3 regions of the Stenotrophomonas sp. YJH_SMC_40 genome follow, and region 3 is predicted to be linked to each of the others. Evidence: predicted binding sites of a transcription regulator. Region 3 holds the regulator's gene; each other region holds the start of a gene.
What was found. The regulator FliA, encoded in region 3, starts transcription of late flagellar genes. The targets are predictions, from matches to a motif close to TAAAGTTTNNCNNNCNNNGGCCGATAA.

Region 1 (3,268 bases), on a different contig from region 3:
AGGAACAGTCGGCCGGCATCGAGCAGGTCAACCAGACCGTGGTGCAGATGGACGAAACCACGCAGCAGAATGCCGCGCTGGTGGAGGAAGCGACTGCTGCGGCGCGCGCCATGGAAGACCAGGCCGTGCAGCTGGGCGAAGCCGTGGCGCGCTTCCGGCTGGCATCGCAGGGCGTCGCCGCTGCGCCGGCACGCTTGGCAAATGCACCGCAGCCACGTCAGGTCGCGGCCGCCCTGCCCGTCACCAAGGCAGCACCGACACGGCCGCTGCGGGCGTCGGCCGCCCAGCCGGCGCTGGCTGCCGAGGGTGATTGGCAGGAGTTCTGACCCCACGCAGAAAGCATCCGCCCATGGGATGGATGCACCAGCGCGGCGGGCCACGGGGTCAGATCCCTTTCCCACGGGAAAGGGATCTGACCCCTTATGCATGGAAAGTGATGCAAATCTCACTTCATAATCCAATGAAGAGGCCGATATCCCCATCGAGCCTGCACCGACGCGTGCTGGCGCCCGCCCCTGATCACAGACTCCATGTCCGACGGCCACGACACTGAACTGCATGATGTCCACGCGGCCGACGCCGCGGACGAACGCTTCCTGGTCCGCAACCCCCGCCAGCTGCGGCAGCTGCTGCGCTCGCTGATCGACCAGCGATCACTGATCAACGCGCATATCGACGGCCGGGATCGTTCCTTCCCGACCGCCCTGCTTGATCTCGACGATGACGAAGACTACCTGCTGCTCGACGGCAGCCCGCAGGAGGCATCGAACCGTGCCGCCGAGCAGGCCGACCACCTGCTCTGCTTCGCCCAGCTTGAACGTGTCCTTGTGCGGTTCCGCCTGCACGAACTGCAGCGCGTGGACAACGATGGCCACGTCGCCTTCCGCGCCCCGCTGCCGGACGAACTGGTGCATCTGCAGCGCCGTGAGCTGTACCGGCTGGAGACCCCGGTCACCGACTCGCCGCATCTGCTGCTGCCACCCGGCGAAGCACGTGCCGAAGCGCTGTCGATGCGGGTGGTGGACATCAGCGGTGGCGGCCTGGCCGTAGTGGTTCCCAACGACTGCGCCGTATTCGGCCTGCAGAAGCGCTACCCGGCGCAGCTGTCGCTGCCCGATGGCCCCGACCTGGACATCGAACTGGTGGTCTGCAACCTGCTGCCACAGCGACAGCCCAATGGCATCGAGGTCAAGCGCGTGGGAATGCGCTTTGACAGCCTGCCGCGCGGCGGCGACAGCGCCATCCAGCGCTACATCTTCCGCATCGACCGCCAGCGCAAGGCGCGCCGCAACGGCGAGCTCTGAGGCCCGTCCGACCGTTCGTGCCGGCCGGCGGCCGGCAACCCGCATGATGCCGTCGCCGGCCAGCGGCCGGCACTACCGATCTTCGGCGGATCCACGCCATATGCGCGTGCCGGCCGCGCCGCGGCAGATCCACGCCATGCGTGGATGCCTCTCCCCCGGCACCTAAAGTCCCCCCACGCGGGGCCGATATCGAGCCTGACACCGGGACTTCCGGCAGAACCAGGACCCCTCGATGAACGACAAGACCAGCTCCGCCGCCAGCGCCGGTGGCGAATTCCTCAGCTTCACCCTCGGCGCCGAGCACTATGGCGTGGACATCCTCAAGGTGCAGGAGATCCGTGGCTACGATGCGGTCACCCGCGTGCCGGACGCCCCGGACTACATCAAGGGTGTGATCAACCTGCGCGGCACCATCGTGCCGGTCATCGACCTGCGCTTGAAGCTGCGCCTGGACAACGCCCGCTACGACGCCTTCACCGTGATGATCGTGCTCAACGTCGAAGACCGCGTGGTCGGCATCGTGGTCGACAGCGTGTCGGACGTGATCCCGCTGTCGGCCGAGCAGATCCGCCCGACCCCGGAGTTCGGCGCTGCAGTCGACACCCGCTTCATCTCCGGCATCGGCACCCACGACGACCGCATGCTGATCCTGCTGGACATCGAGACCCTGCTCGACAGCGCCGACATGGGCCAGGCCTCCCTCGCCGAAGACGCTGCCGCCTGATCCATCGGACCTGCTTCACGTTCTGGTCACAAAACCCTTCAGTTCCCCCCAGCAGTGCCGATAGGGGGACAGAAGCCGGTCGCGCAGGAGCGCGCGGAACCGGAACGACCATCACCATCCCCGGAGATACACCTCGATGAAGTCCCTGCTTGCGTTCGTTTCGGCCGCTGTCCTGGCCACCACCGCTTCCTCCGCGTTCGCCCAGGCGGCCGACATGATCCCGCCGGAACTGGCCCCGCGTTCGGTCGGCAAGGACGGCATGGTCTGTGGCAAGGTCGAAAAGGCCCGCTACGCAGAAGGTTCCGAAGGCCAGCCGACCTTCCTGTACATGGGCGGTGCCTTCCCGCGCCACACCTTCTCGGCCCGCATCGCCGGCGAGAACCGCGGCAAGTTCTCCTTCCCGCTGGAAACCCTGGAAGGCAAGACCGTGTGCGTGATCGGCAAGATCCAGCGCGACGCCTCGCGCGCGGAAATCGAAGTCAGCTCGCCGGCGGGCCTGAAGCTGGCCAACATCAAGTAATCCGCTGTCCGTCGAACCACGCCGGAGCTTGTGCCGGCGTGGTTTCTGCTGCAACCGGGCCCGACGCCCGGACGCGTCTGCCTTAGGAGATCGCAACGCCCATGCCGTGGATCAACAACCTGAAACTGATGCCGAAGCTGCTGTTGACCTTCGGCGTCCTCCTGCTGGTGATGCTGCTGCAGGGCATCGTCGCCTATCGCGGACTGCATTCGCTGAACAACGTCACCACCGAGCTGGCCGGTTCACGCATGGAGAGCATCCGCCTCGCCGGCGAGATGCGCGGCATGCTGGGCGAATACCGCAATGCCGCCTACCAGCAACTGATCCGGGCCAGCGACGACGTCAAGTCCGATGCGCGCAAGCAGGGCGTCGATCTGCGCGCGAGCATGGACAAGTCGATCAAGGAGTACCCGAAGCTGGTCGACAACGCGCAGCAGAAGAAGCTGTTCGACACCTTCGCCAAGGAGTGGAAGGACGCCCTGGCCTCCTATGACAGTGTCACCGAGATGCTGGAACTGGACCTGCCGGACGATGCCATCGATACCTTCGTCGGCGAAACCCGCACCAAGCACCGCAAGGCCGCCTCGGCACTGGAAGCGCTGATCGCCGAAGACAACCGCCTGGCCCGCGCCTCGCGCGAACAGGCCGCGTCCACCTATTCCGCCTCGGCCGTGCTGACCGTGATCGCCCTGCTGGGTGGCGCCGCGCTCGGCCTGGTGC
Region 2 (3,268 bases), on a different contig from region 3:
GTCCGCATTGCCGCGCATATAGCAGCCGGCGCCCAGGCTCGGCAGTGCATTCGGGCAGCCATTGCCACGGGTGTAATACAGATAGTCCGGATTCGACTGGTACAGGTTCGGCGCCTTGAACGCCCGGGCGATGCCGCCCTTCACCACCCAGTCGCCGTTGATGCGGAACTGCGCGTTGAGGCTGGGGCTGGTGTTGTTGCCGAACTGGCTGTGGTGGTCGAAGCGCAGGCCCGGGGTAACGATCCAGCGCTCACCCAGGTAGATGTTGTCTTCGACGAACACGGCGGTGGTCTGCGCATCGGCCTTGCCCCGCGCACGATCGGCCGACAGCCCCGGGATGCCGCCGCCGCTGCTGCTGGACTGGCTCATCGAGTACGGGTCGGTCAGGCGGCTGTCCAGGTATTCAAAGCCAAGCGTCCAGATGTTCTCGGCACCACCCAGCGTGGTCGGGAAGCTCACTTCGCCGTCCAGCTGGTAGTTGCGCAGTCGCGAGGTCGACCAGTCGCTGCCGTTGAAGCTGCCTTCCGGGCCACCGGCCAGGCCTTCGTTGATGCGTGAGTTGTTCACCGCCTCCACCGCGGCCGTCACCCGCGAGGTCACGTCGCCCCAGCGGCCACGATGGGTGATCGCGCCGGTGTTGCGGTACATGCGGTTGGTCTCCGCTTCGCCCTCGGCCAGTGCCGCCAGGTCAACACCGGTCGATGTACCGGTGGTGCTGACCGCGCGATCACCAGCGTAGATGTTGCCCTGGCGGCTGGTGCCGGCTTCGAACTCCACCACCTGGTTGGCGGTCACGTCCCAGCGCAGCAGCGCGTTGACATCGCGGTTCTTGACGCCCTCGCGGCCGGCCGGCGGCACCGCGTTGGGGTTGGTAGCGTACTGGCGGTTGAGCTCCAGCGAGTCCGCGTCGGTCTTGTTGAGATTGCCGTACAGGCGGAACGACAGGGTGTCGGTCATCGGCCCACTCAGCTACAGGCCGACGCGTTCGCTGCCACCTTCGGCGCTGTGTTCGGGCACCAGCCCATACAGGTCCACCGCACCGGTCAGGTCGCCGGTCGGGCGCTTGGTGATGATGTTGACCACGCCGCCGGAGGCACCGGAGCCATAGCGTGCCGCCGCCGGGCCGCGCAGCACTTCGATGCGCTCGATCATTTCCGCCGGCACCCAGTTGGTGTCACCGCGGGTATTGCGCTCGCCGCTGCGTCCCATGCGCACGGCATCGCGTGCGCCGATGCGCTTGCCATCGACCAGGATCAGGGTGTTTTCCGGGCCCATGCCACGCAGGTCGATCTGGCGGTTGTTGCCGTACTGCCCCGAGGCGCTGTTGCCGGTCAGGTTGACGCCCGGCATGGTCCGCAACAGCTCGGCGATGTCGTTGGCTGGCGGGCGCCGGGCGATATCCTCGGCGGTGATGGTCGAGGTACCCAGTGCCTGGCGCGCGATCTGCGAGGCGGTGACGTGCACCGTGTCGATATCGGTGGCGTCGGTTTTGGCCTGGGCGGTCAGGGCGCTGCCCGCCAGCAGGGCGGCGACGGCAAGCGCCAGCGGGCGCGGTGAATGGACAACGGCAGGAGACATGATCAGGACCTTCTGGCAGGGCTGCGGGGCCTCTGGCAAAGGGCTTGAGGCAACGACGAGGGGGGAGGCGGAGCCGTCCTGCAGGCACCTGCAGCCCGCTCCGTGCGCGCATTCTCCCATCAATGCGAGTGATTCTCAAATGCGTTCACTCATTGCCGCAGCGGCGTCGATGTGCTTTGCGCACCGTGCAAGCCTGCACCGCGCGTAAACTGGCCGGCTACCCCGCCATCAACCGTATGCCACCGCGGCCGATACCCGTGGTTTGCCGTACGCAGTCAGAGATCGACGTGGAACCACCCCAACTGGACGATGCCAGCCAGCCGCTGGCCGAGGCCTGGCAGCAATGCCTGCTACAGGCCGGCCCTGCCGCCACCGCGCTGCTCAAGGCCGCTGCCACCGATGCCCCACCCGCGCTGGCCCAGCGCTTTTACGAAGTGCTGCTGCAGGACGGGCGCGCACGCCGCTTCCTGTCCCACGACCAGGTCAAGCAGCGCCTGCAGCCGGCCATGCAGCGCTGGCTGGTACAGCTGCTGACCACCGACGCCGCTGGCATCGCCACCACGGTCGCCTCGCAGCGGGTGATCGGCGACGTACACGCACGGGTCGGCATCCCGGTCGACCTGGTCACCCGCGGTGCGCGCGTGCTCAAGCACGAGCTGTTCGTGCGCCTGCGCGCCGACGCGCCCGACAGCGCGACCGCGTTCGCCGCCATCGCCTGCCTCAGCGCGATCATGGACATCGCCATGGAAGGCATGACCCTGGCCTACACCCATGCGCGCGAGCGCTCCACCCGTGCCGACGCCGCCTACCGGCTGTTCTCGCTGGTACAGAACGTCGGTACCGAACGCGAGCGCCAGCGCGCATTGCTGCTGGACTGGGAGAACGCCCTGCTCTACGCCCTCGCCGGCCACGTGCAGGCCAGCGACAACGCCAGCCTGGCCACCTCGGAGTTCGGCCTGTGGTTCACCCACAAGGGCATCCCCAGCTTCGGCGAAAGCAGCGAAACGCAGCAGGTGGGCCAGTTGATGGCCCGCATTGACGGCCACCTGCAGCGCGCGAGTGGCGATGCTCCGGCGCAGCGACTGGCGGTGCTGCCGGCCATCCGCGAGGACCTGGCCGCCATCCGCACCCTGATGACGCTGCTGTTCGAGCGCATCGGCGAACTGGATGCCGGCAGCGACGCGCTGACCAACCTGCTCAACCGTCGCTTCCTGCCCACCGTGCTGCGCCGGGAAATCGAGCTGGCCACGCGCAACCGCACACCGTTCTCGCTGCTGCTGCTCGACCTGGATCATTTCAAGGCAATCAACGACGGCCATGGCCACGATGCCGGCGACCGTGCGTTGCAGCACGTGGCCGGCCTGCTCGGCCAGCTCACGCGTGGCAGCGACTACCTGTTCCGCTATGGCGGCGAAGAATTCGTGGTGGTGCTGGTGGCCGCCAGCGAGTCGCAGGCGACCGTGATCGCCGAGAGCCTGCGCCGACAGATCGCACAATCACCGGTAGCACTGGCCAATGGCCAGGTGCTGGAGCTGACCGCCAGCATCGGCGTGGCCGGTCACGATGGTCATCCGGACTACGAGCGGTTGATGGCACGTGCCGACGCCGCGATGTACGAGGCCAAGCGCAGCGGCCGCAACCGCGTGGTGGTCGCCAGCGCGGACCTGCAGGAAGCCCCGGGGCGGCGTGC
Region 3 (3,268 bases):
GCAAGCTGGACGAGACCGGCCGCTTCGGCAACGCCCTGTCAGTGGCCGTGGACCACGCCCTGCCGATCACCTGGGTGACCGATGGCCAGGACGTTCCGGAGGACCTGCACCGGGCCAGTGCGGCCAATCTCGTACTTCGCCTTGAAGATTTGCGCCGCGCGGCCGATATGCCCTGCAACCCGGAGTTGAACCATGCCGTCGCGTGAGTACGCCAAGCTGACCAAGACCTTCCCGCTGTCGGCCACCCGCAGCGAGCCGCTCGGCCCTGTGCGCACCATTGCCGTCACTGGCGGCAAGGGCGGCGTGGGCAAGACGAATGTGTCCGCCAACCTGGCGGTGGCACTGGCCGGCATGGGCAAGCGCACGCTGCTGCTGGACGCCGACCTGGGCCTGGCCAACATCGACGTGATCCTGGGGCTGAACCCGACCTTCACGCTGGCCGACCTGGTCGCCGGCCGCTGCTCGCTGGACGACGTCATCGTCGAAGGCCCGAACGGCGTGCTGGTGGTGCCGGCCGCGTCCGGCCGCCGGCACATGGCCGAGCTGGCCCCGGCCGAGCACGTCGGCCTGGTCAACGTGTTCTCCGAGCTGGAACGCGAACTGGACATCATGGTGGTGGACACCGCCGCCGGCATCACCGACGGCGTGCTGACCTTCTGCCAGGCCGCGCAGGACACCGTGGTGGTGGTCTGTGACGAGCCGGCCTCGATCACCGACGCCTACGCGCTGATCAAGGTGCTGTCGCGCGAACGCGGCGTGGACCGCATCCAGGTAGTGGCCAACATGGTGCGCGACCCCAACGAGGGCCGCGTGCTGTACGAAAAGCTGACCCGCGTCTGCGAGAAGTTCCTCGCCGATGTCTCGCTGAACTACCTGGGCTGCGTGCCGCAGGACGACTGGCTGCGCCTGTCGGTGCAGCGCCAGCAGCCGGTGGTGAAGGCCTACCCGTCCAGCCCGGCCGCGCTGGCGATCACCGAGATCGCGCGTCGCACCGCACGCTGGCAGGCGCCGACCGAACCGCGTGGCGGCGTCGAGTTCTTCCTCGAGCGCATCCTCAAGCAGCGCGGGGTGGCCGCATGAAAGGCGCAGCCCAGTACAGGGAAGTCCAGCGCTCGGCGGCCAACGAGGTCATCGCCCAGCATTCGGACCTGGTGCGGCGCATCGCCCACCACCTGGCCGCGCGGTTGCCGGCCAGCGTTGAAGTGGACGACCTGATCCAGGCCGGCATGATGGGCCTGATCGAAGCGTCGCGCAGCTACGACGCCGACCAGGGCGCCTCGTTCGAGACCTATGCCTCGATCCGCATCCGCGGTTCGATGATCGACGAGATCCGCCGTGGCGACTGGGTGCCGCGCTCGGTGCACCGCCGTGCCCGCGATGCCGCCGCCACCATCCGCCGCCTAGAACAGAGCAGCGGCCGCGCCGCCAGCGCCACCGAGGTGGCCGCCGCGATGGAGATGCCGCTGCCCGAATACCTGCGGTTGATGGAGGACGCCGCACGTGGCCAGGTGCTGAGCCTGGAGTCGCGCATCGAGGACCAGGGCGAGCTGGACACCGTCGCCCAGGGCGGCCCGACCCCGCAGCAGGTGCTGGAGCGTGGTGAATTCGGCCGTGAGCTGGGCAAGGCCATCGGCCACCTGCCCGAGCGCGAACAGCTGGTGCTCTCGCTCTACTACGAGCAGGAACTGAACCTGAAGGAGATCGGCGCGGTGCTCGGCGTGAGCGAGTCGCGGGTCTGCCAGATCCACGGCCAGGCGGTGCTGCGCCTGCGTGGCCGGCTCAAGATTTTCGAGGCGGCGGACGCCGGCCTGGAAGAATGAACATGCCCGAGGCGGCTGCCCCCGGCCGCCCGGAATGAACAACAAAGGAACTCTGCTTTGAACAAGAACATGCGCATCCTGATCGTCGATGACTTCTCGACCATGCGTCGGATCGTCAAGAACCTGCTGGGCGATCTGGGCTTCACCAATACCGCCGAAGCCGAGGACGGGCATGCCGCGCTGTCGCTGCTGCAGAGCCAGCCGTTCGATTTCGTGGTCACCGACTGGAACATGCCGGTGATGACCGGCATCGAGCTGCTGAAGGCGATCCGTGCCGATGCCAAGCTGAAGACCCTGCCAGTGCTGATGGTCACCGCCGAAGCCAAGCGCGAACAGATCATCGAAGCCGCCCAGAACGGCGTGAACGGCTACATCATCAAGCCGTTCACTGCGCAGACGCTGGAAGAGAAGCTCGGCAAGATCTTCGAACGCCTGGCGGCCAGCGCCTGATGGATACCACGGTCGACAAGAGCGCCCTCGCCCTGCGCCTGCAGGAAGCCCTGGACGCACTCGAGTCCGGTGACGAGGCCGCCTGGCGGCAGCGCATCGACGGACTGGTCGCGCTGCGTACGCAGCCGATGATGAGCGGCCTCTCGCGGCTGGCCCGCGAGCTGGGGCAGGCACTGGGTGAGCTGCCGACCGTGCCCAGCGAGGCCGGTGAGCTGGACGACGCCTGCGCACGCCTGGACCACGTGGTGGCCATGACCGAACAGGCCACGCACCGCACCCTGGACCTGGCCGAGGAATGCCGCAGCCTGACCGAACAGTTGCGTGCTGAAGGCCTGCAGCCGGGCCAGGACGCGCAGCTCGAGCGCATCCGCCACAACCTGACCGAGATCGCCCTGACCCAGAGCTACCAGGACCTGACCGGGCAGATCATCCGTCGCGTGGTCGGCATCGTCCGCCGCGTGCACGAGGGCTTCGGCGCACTCGGCCTGCCGCCGGAACAGCATCGCACCGACCCGGAACTGGCCGGGCCGGCACTGAAGGGACTGGACCGCCACGCGGTCTCGCAGAACGACGCCGACGACCTGTTGTCGGATCTGGGGCTGTAAGCATGAGCGCGGTATCCGACGACATCACTGCCGATTTCATCATCGAGGCACAGGAAATCCTGGATCGCCTGGGCGAACAGCTGGTGTCGCTGGAGCAGGCACCGCAGGACACCGAGCAGCTCAACGCGGTGTTCCGTGGATACCACACGCTCAAGGGCGGTGCCGGCTTCCTTGGCGTCACCGCGATGGTCGAACTGTGCCACGCCGCTGAAGAGGCCCTGGGCATCGCGCGTGCCGGGCAGGCGGTGCTGCAGGCCCACCACTTCGACGCCGCCCAGCAATCGCTGGACTACCTGCAGTCGATGCTGGACGCCGTGTCCTCCGGCACCGAGCCAGGCTATGCGCCGCCGGACCTGATCGCGCAGTTCGACATGAACGGTGGCACTGCCGCGC

Region 1: the regulator FliA is predicted to act here: its motif matches at 1,468-1,494, upstream of AC5P6X_RS21540 (chemotaxis protein CheW).
Region 2: the regulator FliA is predicted to act here: its motif matches at 1,807-1,833, upstream of AC5P6X_RS08320 (GGDEF domain-containing protein).

Annotation. Positions count from the first base shown of each region.
Region 1 covers NZ_JCAFRX010000022.1:1,110-4,377, reverse strand. Annotated here, with positions in the region: partial or broken gene AC5P6X_RS21550 (methyl-accepting chemotaxis protein) at 1-326, shown strand, start outside; gene AC5P6X_RS21545 (flagellar brake protein) at 531-1,304, shown strand; gene AC5P6X_RS21540 (chemotaxis protein CheW) at 1,537-2,028, shown strand; gene AC5P6X_RS21535 (hypothetical protein) at 2,165-2,548, shown strand; partial or broken gene AC5P6X_RS21530 (methyl-accepting chemotaxis protein) at 2,650-3,268, shown strand, end outside.
Region 2 covers NZ_JCAFRX010000003.1:523,892-527,159, reverse strand. Annotated here, with positions in the region: partial or broken gene AC5P6X_RS08325 (TonB-dependent siderophore receptor) at 1-1,578, opposite strand, end outside; gene AC5P6X_RS08320 (GGDEF domain-containing protein) at 1,866-3,268, shown strand, end outside.
Region 3 covers NZ_JCAFRX010000014.1:10,507-13,774, reverse strand. Annotated here, with positions in the region: gene flhF (flagellar biosynthesis GTPase FlhF) at 1-206, shown strand, start outside; gene AC5P6X_RS20050 (MinD/ParA family ATP-binding protein) at 193-1,080, shown strand; gene AC5P6X_RS20045 (RNA polymerase sigma factor FliA) at 1,077-1,820, shown strand; gene cheY (chemotaxis response regulator CheY) at 1,878-2,270, shown strand; gene AC5P6X_RS20035 (protein phosphatase CheZ) at 2,270-2,875, shown strand; gene AC5P6X_RS20030 (chemotaxis protein CheA) at 2,878-3,268, shown strand, end outside.